DNA from 4 places in the Lysinibacillus sp. FSL W7-1291 genome. Region 1 is predicted to be linked to each of the others. Evidence: riboswitches for the same ligand, from Rfam matches in the RefSeq annotation. Region 1 holds a riboswitch; each other region holds the start of a gene.
What was found. Region 1 has a riboswitch for S-adenosylmethionine ahead of NST76_RS17415 (methionine ABC transporter ATP-binding protein). Riboswitches for the same ligand answer to the same signal wherever they lie in the genome.
Positions count from the first base shown of each region.

Region 2: linked by a shared signal. The riboswitch ahead of metK (methionine adenosyltransferase) and the one ahead of NST76_RS17415 (methionine ABC transporter ATP-binding protein) in region 1 are both predicted to bind S-adenosylmethionine.
Region 3: linked by a shared signal. The riboswitch ahead of NST76_RS01020 (methionine ABC transporter ATP-binding protein) and the one ahead of NST76_RS17415 (methionine ABC transporter ATP-binding protein) in region 1 are both predicted to bind S-adenosylmethionine.
Region 4: linked by a shared signal. The riboswitch ahead of NST76_RS01905 (O-acetylhomoserine aminocarboxypropyltransferase/cysteine synthase family protein) and the one ahead of NST76_RS17415 (methionine ABC transporter ATP-binding protein) in region 1 are both predicted to bind S-adenosylmethionine.

Region 1 is NZ_CP151994.1:3,583,716-3,587,398, forward strand. It holds gene NST76_RS17405 (MetQ/NlpA family ABC transporter substrate-binding protein) at 1-291, opposite strand, end outside; gene NST76_RS17410 (methionine ABC transporter permease) at 362-1,030, opposite strand; gene NST76_RS17415 (methionine ABC transporter ATP-binding protein) at 1,020-2,048, opposite strand; SAM riboswitch class I at 2,132-2,235, opposite strand; gene NST76_RS17420 (thioredoxin family protein) at 2,292-2,603, opposite strand; gene NST76_RS17425 (TOPRIM domain-containing protein) at 2,618-2,959, opposite strand; gene gcvH (glycine cleavage system protein GcvH) at 3,051-3,431, opposite strand; gene NST76_RS17435 (arsenate reductase family protein) at 3,638-3,683, opposite strand, start outside.
Region 2 is NZ_CP151994.1:3,449,475-3,453,157, forward strand. It holds gene NST76_RS16570 (alpha/beta hydrolase) at 1-121, opposite strand, end outside; gene NST76_RS16575 (gamma carbonic anhydrase family protein) at 256-768, shown strand; gene metK (methionine adenosyltransferase) at 946-2,142, opposite strand; SAM riboswitch class I at 2,400-2,518, opposite strand; gene pckA (phosphoenolpyruvate carboxykinase (ATP)) at 2,908-3,683, shown strand, end outside.
Region 3 is NZ_CP151994.1:204,495-208,177, forward strand. It holds gene NST76_RS01015 (methionine ABC transporter permease) at 1-352, opposite strand, end outside; gene NST76_RS01020 (methionine ABC transporter ATP-binding protein) at 342-1,367, opposite strand; SAM riboswitch class I at 1,475-1,583, opposite strand; gene NST76_RS01025 (CaiB/BaiF CoA-transferase family protein) at 1,838-3,022, opposite strand; gene NST76_RS01030 (sensor domain-containing diguanylate cyclase) at 3,505-3,683, shown strand, end outside.
Region 4 is NZ_CP151994.1:390,983-394,665, forward strand. It holds gene NST76_RS01895 (DASS family sodium-coupled anion symporter) at 1-578, opposite strand, end outside; gene NST76_RS01900 (glycerol-3-phosphate acyltransferase) at 775-1,407, opposite strand; SAM riboswitch class I at 1,563-1,676, shown strand; gene NST76_RS01905 (O-acetylhomoserine aminocarboxypropyltransferase/cysteine synthase family protein) at 1,788-3,089, shown strand; gene NST76_RS01910 (hypothetical protein) at 3,426-3,683, shown strand, end outside.

The sequences.
Region 1 (3,683 bases):
ATGTTGGAAATAGTTTGCATCAAGTGTTTTTGAATCTAGATCTTGGTTTGGAAGAACATAATCTGTATAAGTTTCAACTTTAAGATCAATGCCTTCTTTAGCTAAAATTGGTTTTGCTTTATCTAGGATGACTGCGTGTGGTGTATTAGAAGCACCTACTTTTAATGTTACATTGTCTTTACTATCTGTTTGATCAGATGCTGAATTGGCATCTTCTTTTTTATCTGTACCACAAGCTGCTAATGCTAGTACAAGTATAGATAAAAATAATCCTGCTAATAACTTTTTCATTTATGACACTCCCTTTTATTTGTTTCAAATATGTTAGCGGTTAGAACCGGATTAACCTCTTTTAGTCTTACTAACGTTTATCGATCTTCACCGTTATGAGATCACCAATCCATTGAATGATAAATACAACTACTAAGATCAAAATAGTTGCCATTAATGTCACATCTTGGCGATTTCGTTGGAAGCCGTCTAGGAAAGCTAAGTTACCAAGACCACCTGCACCGATAATCCCTGCCATTGCAGTATAACCAACGAGGGCAACAGCCGTTACAGTAATCCCTGAAATTAGTGCTGGTAAAGATTCAGGGATCAGTACTTTCCAAATAATTGTGGATGTTTTTGCCCCCATTGAACGGGCTGCTTCAATGACACCTTTATCTATTTCACGTAACGCAATCAATACCATACGAGCGTAGAACGGGGCTGCACCAATAATTAGAGCAGGTAATGCCGCATTTGCACCCCGAATCGTACCAAGTAAGAATTTCGTAAATGGAATTAATAAAATAATTAACACGATAAATGGGATGGAGCGGAAAATATTAACGATTGAACCCGTTAAAAAGTTAACCATTTTATTAGCCCATAGCTGATTAGGGCTTGTTAAAAATAGAACGATCCCAATGACTAACCCAAGAATAAATGTGACAACTGTAGAAATTGCCGTCATGTACAATGTTTCATACATAGCTTGCCACATATTTTCCCAGTCTACGTTTGGAAAAAGATTAGTTAGCATTTGCGATCACCTCCGTTTGTACTTCGACTGTATTTAAATAACGAAGGGCTTCAGCCACATTTGTTTTCGAGCCATCAATTTGCACAATCAGTGTACCGTATGCACCGTTTTTCGTTTGCGAAATATTACCATGAACAATGCTTACTTCTACATCAAATTGTTTCACAAGATGTGAGATAACCGGCTGCTCGGTCTTTTCACCAACAAAAATCAGTTTGACAAGTTGTCCAGTTGGATAATTTGTTTTGATTTGTGCCACCGTATCCTGTGTTTCCTTTGTATCTGTAATCTGAGATACGAATTTTTTAGTAATAGCCGCTTGTGGTGCTTGGAAAACTTGCAATACCTCACCACGTTCCACTATTTCGCCTGCCTCCATGACCGCTACACGATGACAAATTTTGCGGATGACATGCATTTCATGTGTAATCAAAACGATTGTTAAGCCTAAACGTTCATTGATATCAACGAGTAAATCAAGAATGGCATCCGTCGTTTCAGGATCGAGTGCGGAAGTCGCCTCATCACATAGTAAAACCTCTGGATTATTCGCTAATGCACGGGCAATCCCTACACGCTGCTTTTGTCCACCAGAAAGCTGGGATGGATACGCCTTGTCACGTCCCTCTAGACCAACAAGTGCAATTAATTCCTTTACTCGTGCTTCACGTTGAGCCTTTGAAACACCTGCTATTTCTAGAGGAAATGCAATATTTTCGGCAACTGTTCTAGACCAAAGTAAATTGAAATGTTGGAAAATCATACTTACCTTTTGTCTAGCTGCTCTAAGCTTTTGCCCTTTAATCGATGAAAACTCTTGACTGTTCACCGTTACTGTTCCTGTTGTCGGTTTCTCTAAACCGTTTAATAAACGAATCATGGTACTCTTACCAGCGCCACTATAGCCGATAATGCCAAAAATTTCACCTTTATTGATGGTAAGGTTGACGTCTTTGACTGCCGTTAATTCGCCATTTGCTGTTTTGTATTTCTTCGTAATATTTTGAAGCTGGATCATAGCGAATACTCCTTTTCTCATATAGAAAACCCCTTCACTCACAGACAAGTAGAAGGGGTCACGTATAATAACGTTAAACCGTTCTCTCATCTTTCAAAGAAAAATCTTTGAGTGATTTGGCACCTTTTCACTTTGTGATGGTTGCCGGGCTTCATAGGGCACTTCCCTCCGCCACTCTTTATAAGAGTTCGATATATTTAATGTTTTAGTAATATATTTGATACTTTACCACGCTAGTAAAGTTCAGTCAATTGATTTTTTTAACAATTCGTATAAAAATGGTACGGATTGAAAAGCATAAATCTTATCTGTCACTTTTCCGCCATCACTAACAAGTAAACACGGAACACTTTCAATTTGATGCTCAACAGCAACATGCTCTAAAAAATTTATATTCGCTTTACCTATTGGTAGCTGTGGCAGTAATTGTTCAATAATGGCCATCATTTTAGATGCCACTGCACACGTTCCACACATCGGTGTATATAAATAAAATGCAGCTTTCTGTCCCGACTGTTTAGCCGTTTCCCACTGCTCTTTTGACCATTCTTCCATTTCCTCACGCAACCTTACAAAATATATTCATTATGGATTGAAAAATGTGCACGCAGTAATATCATCGCTAACACTTTTCTTGGTGTCGTCTCTACTTCCTTATAGGTTGGCATTGTACGTAAATGCTCTGCCTCTGGATAATGTCTGTCCATTAATGCACGTAGCTTATCGCCTGAAGTATCTGCATCAAAAAAAGTAAATAGCTCACAGCTCTCATAGGGATCAAGCAGCTCTTCTAATTGATGCACACCAATTGTACCATTCGTACATAGTATTGTAACATTCTCATTTAAAATTGGCTCAATTTGTAGCTTATCTGAGCGTCCTTCTACTATTAAGCATTTTCCCTCGAACATTACGCCACCTCCATTTAGACATACCCACTTATAAGTCATTATATAACAAAAAACGCCGGTAGTTTCCGACGTTTTTCGATTATAGCTTGTCTTATTCAGCGATCATTTCTTCGTATTGCTCTGCTGTCATTAGTTTTTCAACTTCTGATGCATCAGCAGGCTCCACAACGATCATCCATGCTTTTTCATATGGTGATTCATTAACGAATTCTGGGCTATCTTCTAAATCTGCATTTACTTCAACTACAGTACCTGAGATTGGTGCATACAATTCAGAAACAGTTTTAACTGATTCTACGCTACCGAATGGATCATCTGTTTTGATTTCGTCGCCAACTTGTGGAAGCTCAACGAAAACGATATCTCCTAATTCAGATTGTGCGAAGTGAGTAATACCAATACGTACTTTTCCATCTTCTGTTTTTACCCATTCATGTTCTTCAGAATAACGTAAGTCTTTAGGTGTGCTCATGCAAAAAACCCCTCCATAAATATGTAATATATTCACTTTCAGTGTGCCATACTTCTCCTATAAAAACAAGATTCAATTACGTGCCAGCTTAATTGCAGTCCACAATTTTTTCAAGTTACTTGAAATACATCTCTGTTAAAAATTTGTGACATCTGCCAGTGACTTTATCTCGGTTAGAAGAGTCGTTCGATCCTGTTTAAATACGGCTATTTCCAAGTTTGCTCAAAATCTGATTCTTTAAACCCTAGCGTT
Region 2 (3,683 bases), 130 kb from region 1:
TGTGGAAGCCTTCCAATCTTAATTTCTCTATCAGCCATGCATACCATCGGTGATTTTCATATGCACCATGAACTATAGCAATCACAGCCTTTGCTTGTCCTTCAGCTTCCCATTTCCACATTCACATAGTCCTCCTAAAAAATAATTACACATTGATTATATCGAAATAAATAGCTCATTTTAATTTTATATTTCCATAAAGTTGCGTATTTGATACGATAATACTACATTATAGAAAGAATTGAGGCGATTTTCATGATTTATCCATTTAAAGATAAAATGCCAAAGATCGATCCATCTGTCTTCATTGCTGATTACGCAACTGTTACGGGCGACGTAACAATTGGTGCTGAAACAACCATTTGGTTTAATACGGTCATTCGTGGTGATGTTTCCCCAACCATTATTGGGAAACGTGTCAGTATCCAAGATCTTTGTTGCTTACATCAAAGCCCAAAATTTCCGCTAATTATTGAAGATGAGGTAACAGTTGGACACCAAGTCACTTTACATAGCTGTACAATTCGCAAAAATGCTTTAATTGGTATGGGCTCCATTATATTAGACGGGGCAGAGATTGGAGAGGGTGCATTTATTGGGGCAGGAAGCCTAGTACCTCCTGGTAAAGTCATTCCTCCGAATAGTTTAGCATTAGGTCGTCCGGCAAAAGTAGTCCGTGAATTAAATGCAGAAGATAAAGAGGATATGGAACGTATCGTGCGCGAATATGCAGAAAAAGGACAATATTATAAATCCCTTCAGAAGTAAACAATATACACAAAAATTCAATATTAACGAAAAAAATACCTCGCATTTCCGTGTAACCAAAATGTTCACGGATCGTAGCGAGGGATTTTTTGTAAAACAAAGGGGACAATATTGCCCCTTTCCTTTTTAATACATCAGAATAATTTTCTAATGTCTTCATTACTTTAGCTCAATAGTTTATAGATGTGCCTTTTCTCGTAGAGCATCTGCTTTATCGATTTGTTCCCATGGTACATTTAAATCTGTACGACCAAAATGACCATAAGCTGCCGTTTGTTTATAAATCGGACGACGTAAATCTAGCATTTTAATAATACCTGCTGGACGTAAATCAAATAGCTCACGTACCCACTCTACGATTGCGCTTTCTTTCACTTTACCTGTACCAAATGTGTCAACCGCAATGGAAACTGGTTGAGCCACACCAATCGCATAGGCAAGTTGTACCTCAGCACGTTCTGCCAAGCCAGCTGCTACAATGTTTTTTGCTACATAACGTGCCGCATAAGCCGCTGAACGGTCTACCTTTGTTGCATCCTTACCAGAGAATGCGCCACCACCGTGACGTGCATAACCACCGTATGTATCAACAATGATTTTACGTCCTGTTAAACCAGCGTCCCCTTTAGGTCCACCGATAACAAAACGGCCAGTCGGGTTAATAAAGTATTTCGTGTTTGCATCTAATAATTCACTTGGCACAACGGGTGCAATAACAAATTCTTTCAGATCAGCTTGAATTTGTTCAAGTGTTGCTTCTTCATCATGTTGTGTTGAAATAACAATTGTATCCACTCGCACAGGTACATTATTGTCATCATATTCAATCGTTACTTGTGTTTTTCCATCAGGACGTAAATACGCTAATTCACCTGATTTACGAACTTCTGTTAATCGGCGTGCTAATTTATGTGCTAAGCTGATTGGCAATGGCATTAGTTCAGGTGTTTCATTACATGCATAACCAAACATTAGACCTTGGTCACCAGCACCAATTGCTTCAATATCAGCATCTGTCATAGAGCCTTCACGAGCCTCTAAAGCTTGGTCAACACCTTGTGCAATATCAGGCGATTGTTCGCCAATAGCTACAAGCACCGCTAGATTTTCAGCATCAAAGCCATATTTACCACGTGTATAGCCAATTTCTGCTACAGTATCACGAACGATACCTTTAATATCAACGTAAGTAGAAGTAGTTATTTCTCCTGCTACTAATACTAATCCTGTTGTGACAGTTGTTTCACACGCTACACGTGCATTTGGATCTTCTGCTAAAATAGCATCTAAAATGGCATCCGAGATTTGGTCACAAATCTTATCTGGATGTCCTTCTGTTACACTCTCTGATGTAAACAGTCGACGGTTTGTCATTTGGTTTTCCTCCTATTACTCTTACAAAAAGTAGTTGTGTATGAATACGGTACTCATTACCCATGTCAAGTCCGCTCCTAAGGATTGAACTCTCAAGCCGTTACTGCTGCTTTTAACACGAGGATTTCGAAAGATCTGTCATTATAATAAGGAAAGAACTACATATACTTACCTTTACATTCTTTTTTAGCAATAAAAAAATCCTTTACTCACGTTACTGCACATGAGGAAAGGAATAATGACTTCGTAACCTTTCACTCTTATCGTTCAAGGGATGTTCCCTTGCATCAGGTTGGCACCAACGCATGTTGTGAAATAAAACATGCAGGTTGCCGGGTTTCACAGGGCCTGACCCTCCACCAGCTCGGGATAAGAGTATCCGTTCAATTTCATGTTACTGAAAAGGTTGAACGTTGTCAAATATTTTCTTATGTATTACTGTATAGAAAGGAAGGAACTGATTACACAAAAACTTTCCATACTTGGATGATGATGTAAATAGAAGCAAATTAATCCCTACAACATACCTAGCTACTTGTGGTAACATATGTGTGGCTCAATTTTTGCGCCTAATTACAGTAGGATTGATCGGATTCTACTCGAAAAACATTATTTTTTGTCAGTTTATTGAAAAGTGATAAAAACTCTAAAATAATTTCTTAATTAGTATAGATTATTTAAGCAATTGTGTTATACTATTTTTGAAATTAAGAAAAAATCCCTCTAAATCAAGGGAATACTATAAAAAAGGATGGTATTTAATCGATGAATTCAGTAGAAATTGCAAACGAACTGAAGGAATTATTAAACGGCGGTAACATTAATGTTCAACTTTCAGTACCACAATTAGCAGAAAAAGCTACATCTCGTGGTGAAGCAATGTTAACAGTAGATGGCGCAGTTCGTGCAGAAACTGGCAAATACACTGGTCGTTCACCTAAAGATAAATATACGGTAGAAGAAGAAAGCACAAAAGATCAAATTGACTGGGGTAAAGTCAACCAACCGATTTCTTCTGAAGTGTTCGATAACTTATATGTAAAAGTAATAAAATATTTAAAAGAACGTGACGAGTTATTCGTATTTAAAGGCTTCGCAGGTGCTGACAAAGATTCACAATTAAGCATCCAAGTAATTAATGAATACGCTTGGCACAACCTTTTTGCTCATCAATTATTTATCCGTCCAACTGAAGAAGAATTAGCTTCTCATGTTGCAGACTTCACTGTCATCTCTGCTCCTAACTTTAAAGCAGACCCTGCAGTTGATGGTACTGCTTCTGAAACTTTCATCATTGTATCACTTGAAAAGAAAATGATCTTAATCGGTGGTACTGAATATGCTGGTGAAATGAAAAAATCTATTTTTGGTATCATGAACTACTTATTACCACAGCAAGGTATCCTTTCAATGCACTGTTCAGCAAACGTTGGTGAAGCTGGCGATGTGGCATTATTCTTCGGTCTATCTGGTACTGGTAAAACGACATTATCCGCTGATCCAGATCGTAAGCTAATTGGTGACGATGAACACGGCTGGTC
Region 3 (3,683 bases), 1.2 Mb from region 1:
TGCTAACTAAGTTATTCTCTACTACTCTCGCAATACCAAATGATGAGGCAATCGTCATCGGAAAGATTGCTGCCCACGTACCAATCGTTGTTCCAACAACCATTCTTGTTAATGGGCTAATGGCCACTAGAAAAATAATAAATGGAACTGGGCGAATAATATTAATTAAAAAATTTAACAATTGAAACACGAATTTGTTCTCTAAAATATTTCCTTTTCGTGTCACATATAGTAGTAAACCTATTGTTATACCAAGAATAGAACCGAAGATAAGGGTTATAATAACCATTAAAATCGTTTCACCCGTAGATTCAAAAATACGGGGCCAAAAAGTCGTCCAATCAACCTTCATTGAATTTTACCTCCTCAACAGTTACAATGTCTTGTAATTCAGTAAGAACACTAGGTATTTTATCGCTATGTCCCTCAAATGAGACGAGCAAGTTCCCATAGAACTTCTCCTGAATTTCTCGGACAGAGCCATAGACGATATTAACGTCCACATCAAATTTTCTTGTTACGCGAGAAAGGATAGGATCGCTAGCAATATCACCTTTAAAAATAACACGGTATAAATTTTTGCCGCCTTTTTTTCTCCATTCCTCTAATAGAGATGCAGATGGTCGATCTTGCTGAACCGATTGAATAAACCGTTGAGTCGTTAAATGCTGTGGATTTGTAAAAATATCAAAAACTGAATTAGATTCAATTACTGCTCCATTTTCCATGACTGCTACTCTGTCACATATTTGTTGGATGACATTCATCTCATGTGTGATTAGCAAAATAGTGATTCCTAAATCCTTGTTTACTTTTTTGAGAAGGCGGAGAATTTCCCCAGTTGTATCTGGATCGAGCGCTGAGGTTGCTTCATCACAAATTAATATATCAGGGGAGGTAGCAAGCGCCCTCGCAATGCCAACCCGCTGTTTTTGGCCTCCAGATAATTGCTCAGGGTAATCGTTCGCTTTTTCTGTAAGACCAACAAAACTAAGAAGTTCTGCAACTCTTTCATTAATTTCTTTTTTAGGCACTCCCGCCAGCTTAAGTGGATAGGCTACATTTCCAGCTACCGTTCTTGAGGAGAATAAGTTGAAATTTTGAAAAATCATGCCGATTCTTCTTCTCAGCTTTCTTACCTCTTTTGGTGTGAGCGAATTAATATCAACACCTTGTACTTGAACAGTGCCATGGGTTGGACTTTCTAATAGATTCACAAGTCGCAATAATGTGCTCTTTCCTGCACCACTAAATCCAATAATTCCAAAAATCTCTCCCTGCTGAATTGAAAGAGATACATCTTTCACTGCATTCACTTCACGATCACCAAATTTAAAGGTTTTCGCTACATTCTGAAATTCAATCATTTACTTGCTCAACTCCCTATTTAAAAATAAAGAACAAAAAGGACCTTCCTTTTGTTCTTATCGATTAAGAAAAAAGGAAGGTCCCCACTATTGAAGAAACTACTTCCTTCTCATCTTTCAAATGTAAGTACATTTGCAGGAATTGGCACGGTATTATGTTAATAACCCGCTGCCGAGACTTCATTGGGCCTGTCCCTCAGTCTCTCTGGATAAGAAGAAATTATCGTATTTAATTGTCTGTTAAGATTTAAACAATACTATAATGCTTGATGAATTATATGTCAACATTTCTTTTAAAAAGTTTTATTAGAAAAATAAATCCATTTACTGTTATAACAGCAGGAGTACATTGGTAGCTGCGTTTTTTCTAGTGAAATAATTTATGCTTATGTTACTGAGGATGTCAATGAGCAGGCAGCCATAAAAAGGTTCAATTTGAAAATTGCCTACTTCCAAATTGAACCTTTCCGTTATTCTAAAACGCCCTTTTCTCGTAAACTAGCAATTTGTTCATCATTATAGCCAAGTGCAGTTAATACTTCTTCATTATGCTCTCCAAGCTTGGCACCGACATACTTGTACTCAGGCTCAGTGCCATCAAATTTAAAGGCAGAAGCAATTTGCTGTTGCATGGTGCCATCGCTTTTTGGAATATCGACGATCATGCCGCGAGCCTTCAACTGTGGATGCTCACATGCTTCTGGAAAAGTGAGTACAGGCTCTACACAACCTTCAAAATCCTCGTTAAATACCTCAAGCCATTCCTCATATGTCTTTGATAGAAAGGCATCATGAACAGCCTCTTTAAAGCGTATTTGCGTATAGTAAGAATCATTAAAGGTATTATCAATCAACTCAGGAATGTCGAGTGCTTCACAGAGCAGTTTACGAAATTGAGGTTCTAAGCTACCGACAGAGAAGAAGCGTCCATCTTTTGTTTTGTAAAAATCATAGTAACTGCCTCCGTTTAAAATTTCTTGCTCTGGCTGTGGTACACGACCACCCCCAATAAACGCAGCACCATACATAGCATTCAGCGAAAAGACAGCATCTGTCATACTAATATCTATGAATTGTCCTTCGCCTGTTTTTTCACGATGAAGGGCAGCAGCCAGTACCCCAATTGCGGCATGCATTGTCCCTCCAGCTATATCAGCTAGTTGAACTCCCATGGAGACAGGCTTTTTATCCTTATGGCGTGAATAATCGAGTAAGCCTGCTAAAGATAAATAGTTATTATCGTGTCCAGGTCGATTGCTATAAGGTCCAGTTTGTCCGTAACCAGTAATCGCACAATAGATAACCTTTGGATTTATTTCCTTTAGAGCTTCATAGCCAATGCCAAGGCGTTGCATGACACCAGGCCGAAAACCTTCGATAATAACGTCATACTCTTGCACCAGTGATTTTACAATGTCTATAGCCTCTGGTGATTTAAGATTTAATGTAATTGATTTTTTAGATCGATTTAAATGTTGATGAATGTAAGCCTCATGATCTTCATCATAGGGAGGCATAATTCGTGTTAAATCAACGCGCTTTGAAGATTCAACATGGATGACATCTGCTCCTAAATCAGCAAAAATCATTGTCGCCATTGGCCCTGGTAGTAATGCAGAAAAATCGAGAATTTTTAACCCTTGTAAAATGCCCAAATCTTCCAACCCCTTTTTGTGTAGGCTACACGACCATCCCATTGATGGAAGCGTAGCGCTTTTCTCATAATCCCCATTGTGTGAAAAGCGTAACGTTCGATTCTGTATTAATACAGTTTATTTTATTTTAAAGAGTATTATAACAGAATAGACCTTAACTTGCCTATGCTATTTTTCATTATAAAATAAACATTTCAACTTTCATATGTCAGAATAACAATAAAAGTAAAAAAATTTAGAATTTAGATTTTTTATCAAATTTCAGACAATAGTTGTCAGTTGTTAGAATATTTAATTTAAGAAAATAAATTGTAGAATTTTGTTTACTAGCTAGCTATATGATACGACCCTTTTTATTGATACAATCCTAGTGGTGTATTGGATTCTTCTTACGCAATTTGGAAATGATACTATTACCCCATTTATTAATAAAGTATCTCTCAAAAAATACATATAAAATTAACGTAAATAGGAGAGAAGAAATGAAATCACATCAATTAAAACTAAAGCATTTAATTATGGGAGTTGCGATGGCAGCATTCTTTTTCACGAGCCTTGGTAGTGTTTGGGGCGGATACAGAATGAATATTGACTCGATAAAGGAAAATACACTAGAAACGAATAGGGTTTATGCTCAAAAATTGGCATCTACTGCGGATTC
Region 4 (3,683 bases), 1.4 Mb from region 1:
AGTAAAGCGGCGAGTCGACTATCGCGTGGTAAACCAAATGCTGCGACCATCCCTAGCAATATTGGTACGACTGCGCCTGCACGTGCTGTGGCAGAAGGAACAAAAAAAGCGAGGGCTATAGAAACTAAAATGGCGCCGAATACGATAGCTTTTGTTTTTGTTCCTACAAGTGAAAGGATCCAGAGAGCAAGCCGTTTATGTAAGTTGGTAATTTGCATGGCTGCTGCTAAAAAAAGAGCTGCTGCTACTAATGCGACAGCGGAATTACTAAATCCACTTAAGGATAATTTTAAAGCGCCAGCAGTTCCTAATTCTGTAGCAGGATCGTCCATTGATGGAGCGAGCCCTAGTAGAACAGTTACAAGTGCAATGATCATGGCTGAGCTAACGGGATAGGACACGGCCTCTGTTACCCATAGGATGACTGCGAATGCTAAGATGGCTAAAGCTCGTTGTCCAGCAATCGGTAAGTCACCGTTATTAGGTAAAAAAGTAATGATGATTAGTAAAGCAAAGGCCAAGCCAATCCATAGTGGCTTTAAATTCCGTTTCGTAGCTGTTTGATTGGGTGAAGACATATTTTCTCATCCTTTCTACGATAAATATGACGATTATTATCCATAACATCGGTTAGTAAAATGTTTTATTAAGATAAGAACTTGTCTATTTTATTGTAAAAAAATAAGTATGCAGAATAGCTGCTTTTTACAGCGATATAAGTAGATAAAGAGAAAATATACGGTCATAAAAAATACAAAAATATCCATTGTAATATTATTTCTTTTTCTTAAATGCAGACGTTACTTTAGGCTCTGTACCCTTCGCTAATCGTTGGATATTTTCGATGTGCAGGATAATAGCTATGCCAAAAAGAAGGACAGCAATTATAGTTGGGCCAATTCCAGGAATCCATAAATATGTTGCCGTACAAAAGACGAGATAAAACTCTAGAACACCGACAATTAAATAGTTAGTTGCAAAGGATAAAATGACAAATAAAATAAGTGCAAATAAACCAATCTTCCAATCTACAGCAAGTAGAATTCCAATAATAGAGGCAGTTCCTTTCCCACCATTGAAGCCCATATAAAATGGGAAATTATGACCCAAAATAACCCCTGCAGCAATAATGTAGGTCAGGAGCCATATTTCTCCTTCGGTTAAATGCGGAGCATCTGCTAAATAAAAGTGTGCACCGATAATAGCTACAACGCCTTTGCCAATATCGATTAGGGCTACTAAAACGCCATATTTCCAGCCGAGGGAAAGTGTAGCATTAGAGGCACCTGCATTGCCATGGCCAGCTTTTTTTAAATCAACCCCCGATAAAAATTGTGCCACTTTAGAGCCGTGAATACAGCCAATTAAATATCCAACTAAGAGAAAAATGATCACGGCTTTTACCATAAAAATACTCCTTTCAAATTTTTTTCTAAATTAGTGTATGCGTTCATATTACGTATAAGAGCTGACAGAAGTTTCGGAAAAAATAAAATTTACATATTGACAGAAAAAAACTCTATGTTTATACTGTGTTACAACGATGGAAATTGAATCTCATACTCTTATCAAGAGCGGCGGAGGGATAGGCCCTATGATGCCCAGCAACCAGTAAGTGATGAACTTACTAAGGTGCTAATTCCTACAGATTCTTACTTGGATCTGGCAGATAAGGGGAGGAAAACTTGCAACCGCAACCCTCTTCTTAACAGGAGAGGGTTTTGTTTTCTACACATAAATCCTCCTCATCTCCGGTACCATCGTAAAAAAATAATTGGAGGTACACAATGACAAATTTTAAACCAGAAACATTGCTGTTACATGGTGGTCAAGAGCCAGACCCAGTGACGGGCTCTAGAACAGTTCCTGTCTATCGCTCAACTGCTTTCGTATTTAAGGACACTGCTCATGCGCAACGTCTTTTTGCCTTAGAGGAAGCGGGGAACATTTACACACGGATTACAAATCCGACAGTGGATGTTTTTGAAAAGCGTGTGGCCTTATTGGAAGGTGGAACAGCAGCAGTAGCACTTTCATCTGGTGCAGCAGCTATCGCATTTTCCATTTTAAATCTAGCTGGAGCAGGCGATGAAATAGTAGCAGGTAGTTCTTTATATGGTGGTACGTATAATTTATTGGCTAACACATTACCGAAGTATGGCATTAAAACAATTTTTGTAGATGAAACAAACCCAGAGAATTTTAAGGCTGCGATTACCGATAAAACGAAAGCTGTCTTCGCTGAAATTTATGGTAATCCAAGTTTAAAAGTTTTAGATATTGAAGCAGTAGCTAAGATTGCACATGATAACAGTTTACCATTAATTATCGATAGTACATTTGCTTCTCCTTATGGTTCCACACCAATTGAATACGGTGCAGATATTGTTGTTCACTCCGCAACTAAATGGATAGGTGGTCATGGTACAACTTTAGGTGGGGTTGTTGTAGACGCTGGTAAGTTTGATTGGACTAGTGGACGATTCCCTGGATTTACGGAACCAGATGCTTCTTACCATGGATTACGTTACGGAATTGATACAGCTTCTGCTGCTTTTGCTACGAAGCTACGCGTACAGTTGTTACGTGACTTCGGTCCAACATTAAGTGCTGACGCAGCGTTTAATTTACTACAAGGTTTAGAAACGCTTCATTTGCGTATCCCTAAACACAATGAAAATGCGTTGGCAGTTGCTGAATATTTACGAAACCACCCATCTGTGGAGTATGTAAACTATAATGGCCTAGAAGATTTTGCGACACATGATTTGGCGAAAAAATACTTGAAAAATGGCTTCGGTTCTGTGCTTACATTTGGCATTAAAGGTGGACGTGAGGCTGGTCGAAAGCTAATTGATAGCGTGAAGCTGTTTTCACATGTAGCAAATGTAGGGGATGCCAAATCGCTCATTATTCACCCAGCATCTACTACACATCAGCAATTATCAACAGATGAATTAATTCAAGCTGGCGTAACCGAGTCGCTCATTCGCTTATCCATCGGTTTAGAGGCAGTAGAGGATATTATTGCTGATTTAGAACAAGCCATTACGCTTGCCACAACAACTGAACAAACTGTAGAAGCTTAAGTTTTAGAACGCAAGGGAGGATGTTGTAGAGTTTACGTATTTTCTCATTCGAATTGCCTCATTTGGCATTGCGTCAAACGTTGCTACATCAACCAAGTATAAAATCCATCAATTATCAGAACTTTTTTAAAAATAATACCAAGTATTTTTATGTGTATTATTGACTTAATTAATTCCGTGTTATATACTAGGGAATAAGTTAAGAATACGAAAATTCTTGTTATAAGGTAAATGTTTTCAAAAGTGCTCCCCCCACTTTTGAATATATAGAAGAAGAGTGGTCGCATAGCCAGTGACTGCTCTTCCAAAAAAACTGATGATAAAGGAGTGTTTAAAATGGGTAATATCTATAGTGCACAAAACATTGCATCCTATCTAATTTATGAGCTGAATGAAGGTCATGTCTTTGTCAACAATCAATCCATTCAACACTTACTTACATCAGTCGATAAAAAATGGAAGCAAGTCTTTGGTCATACAGCATTTCAAGAGTATGTTGTGGCTGAAGAGGAGGGCTATACTGTAAAGGAAGTTTTTGAGGCATATGAACATTACGGTGTGAGCCATATTGCACTTCCTGCAACAGAGCTTTAC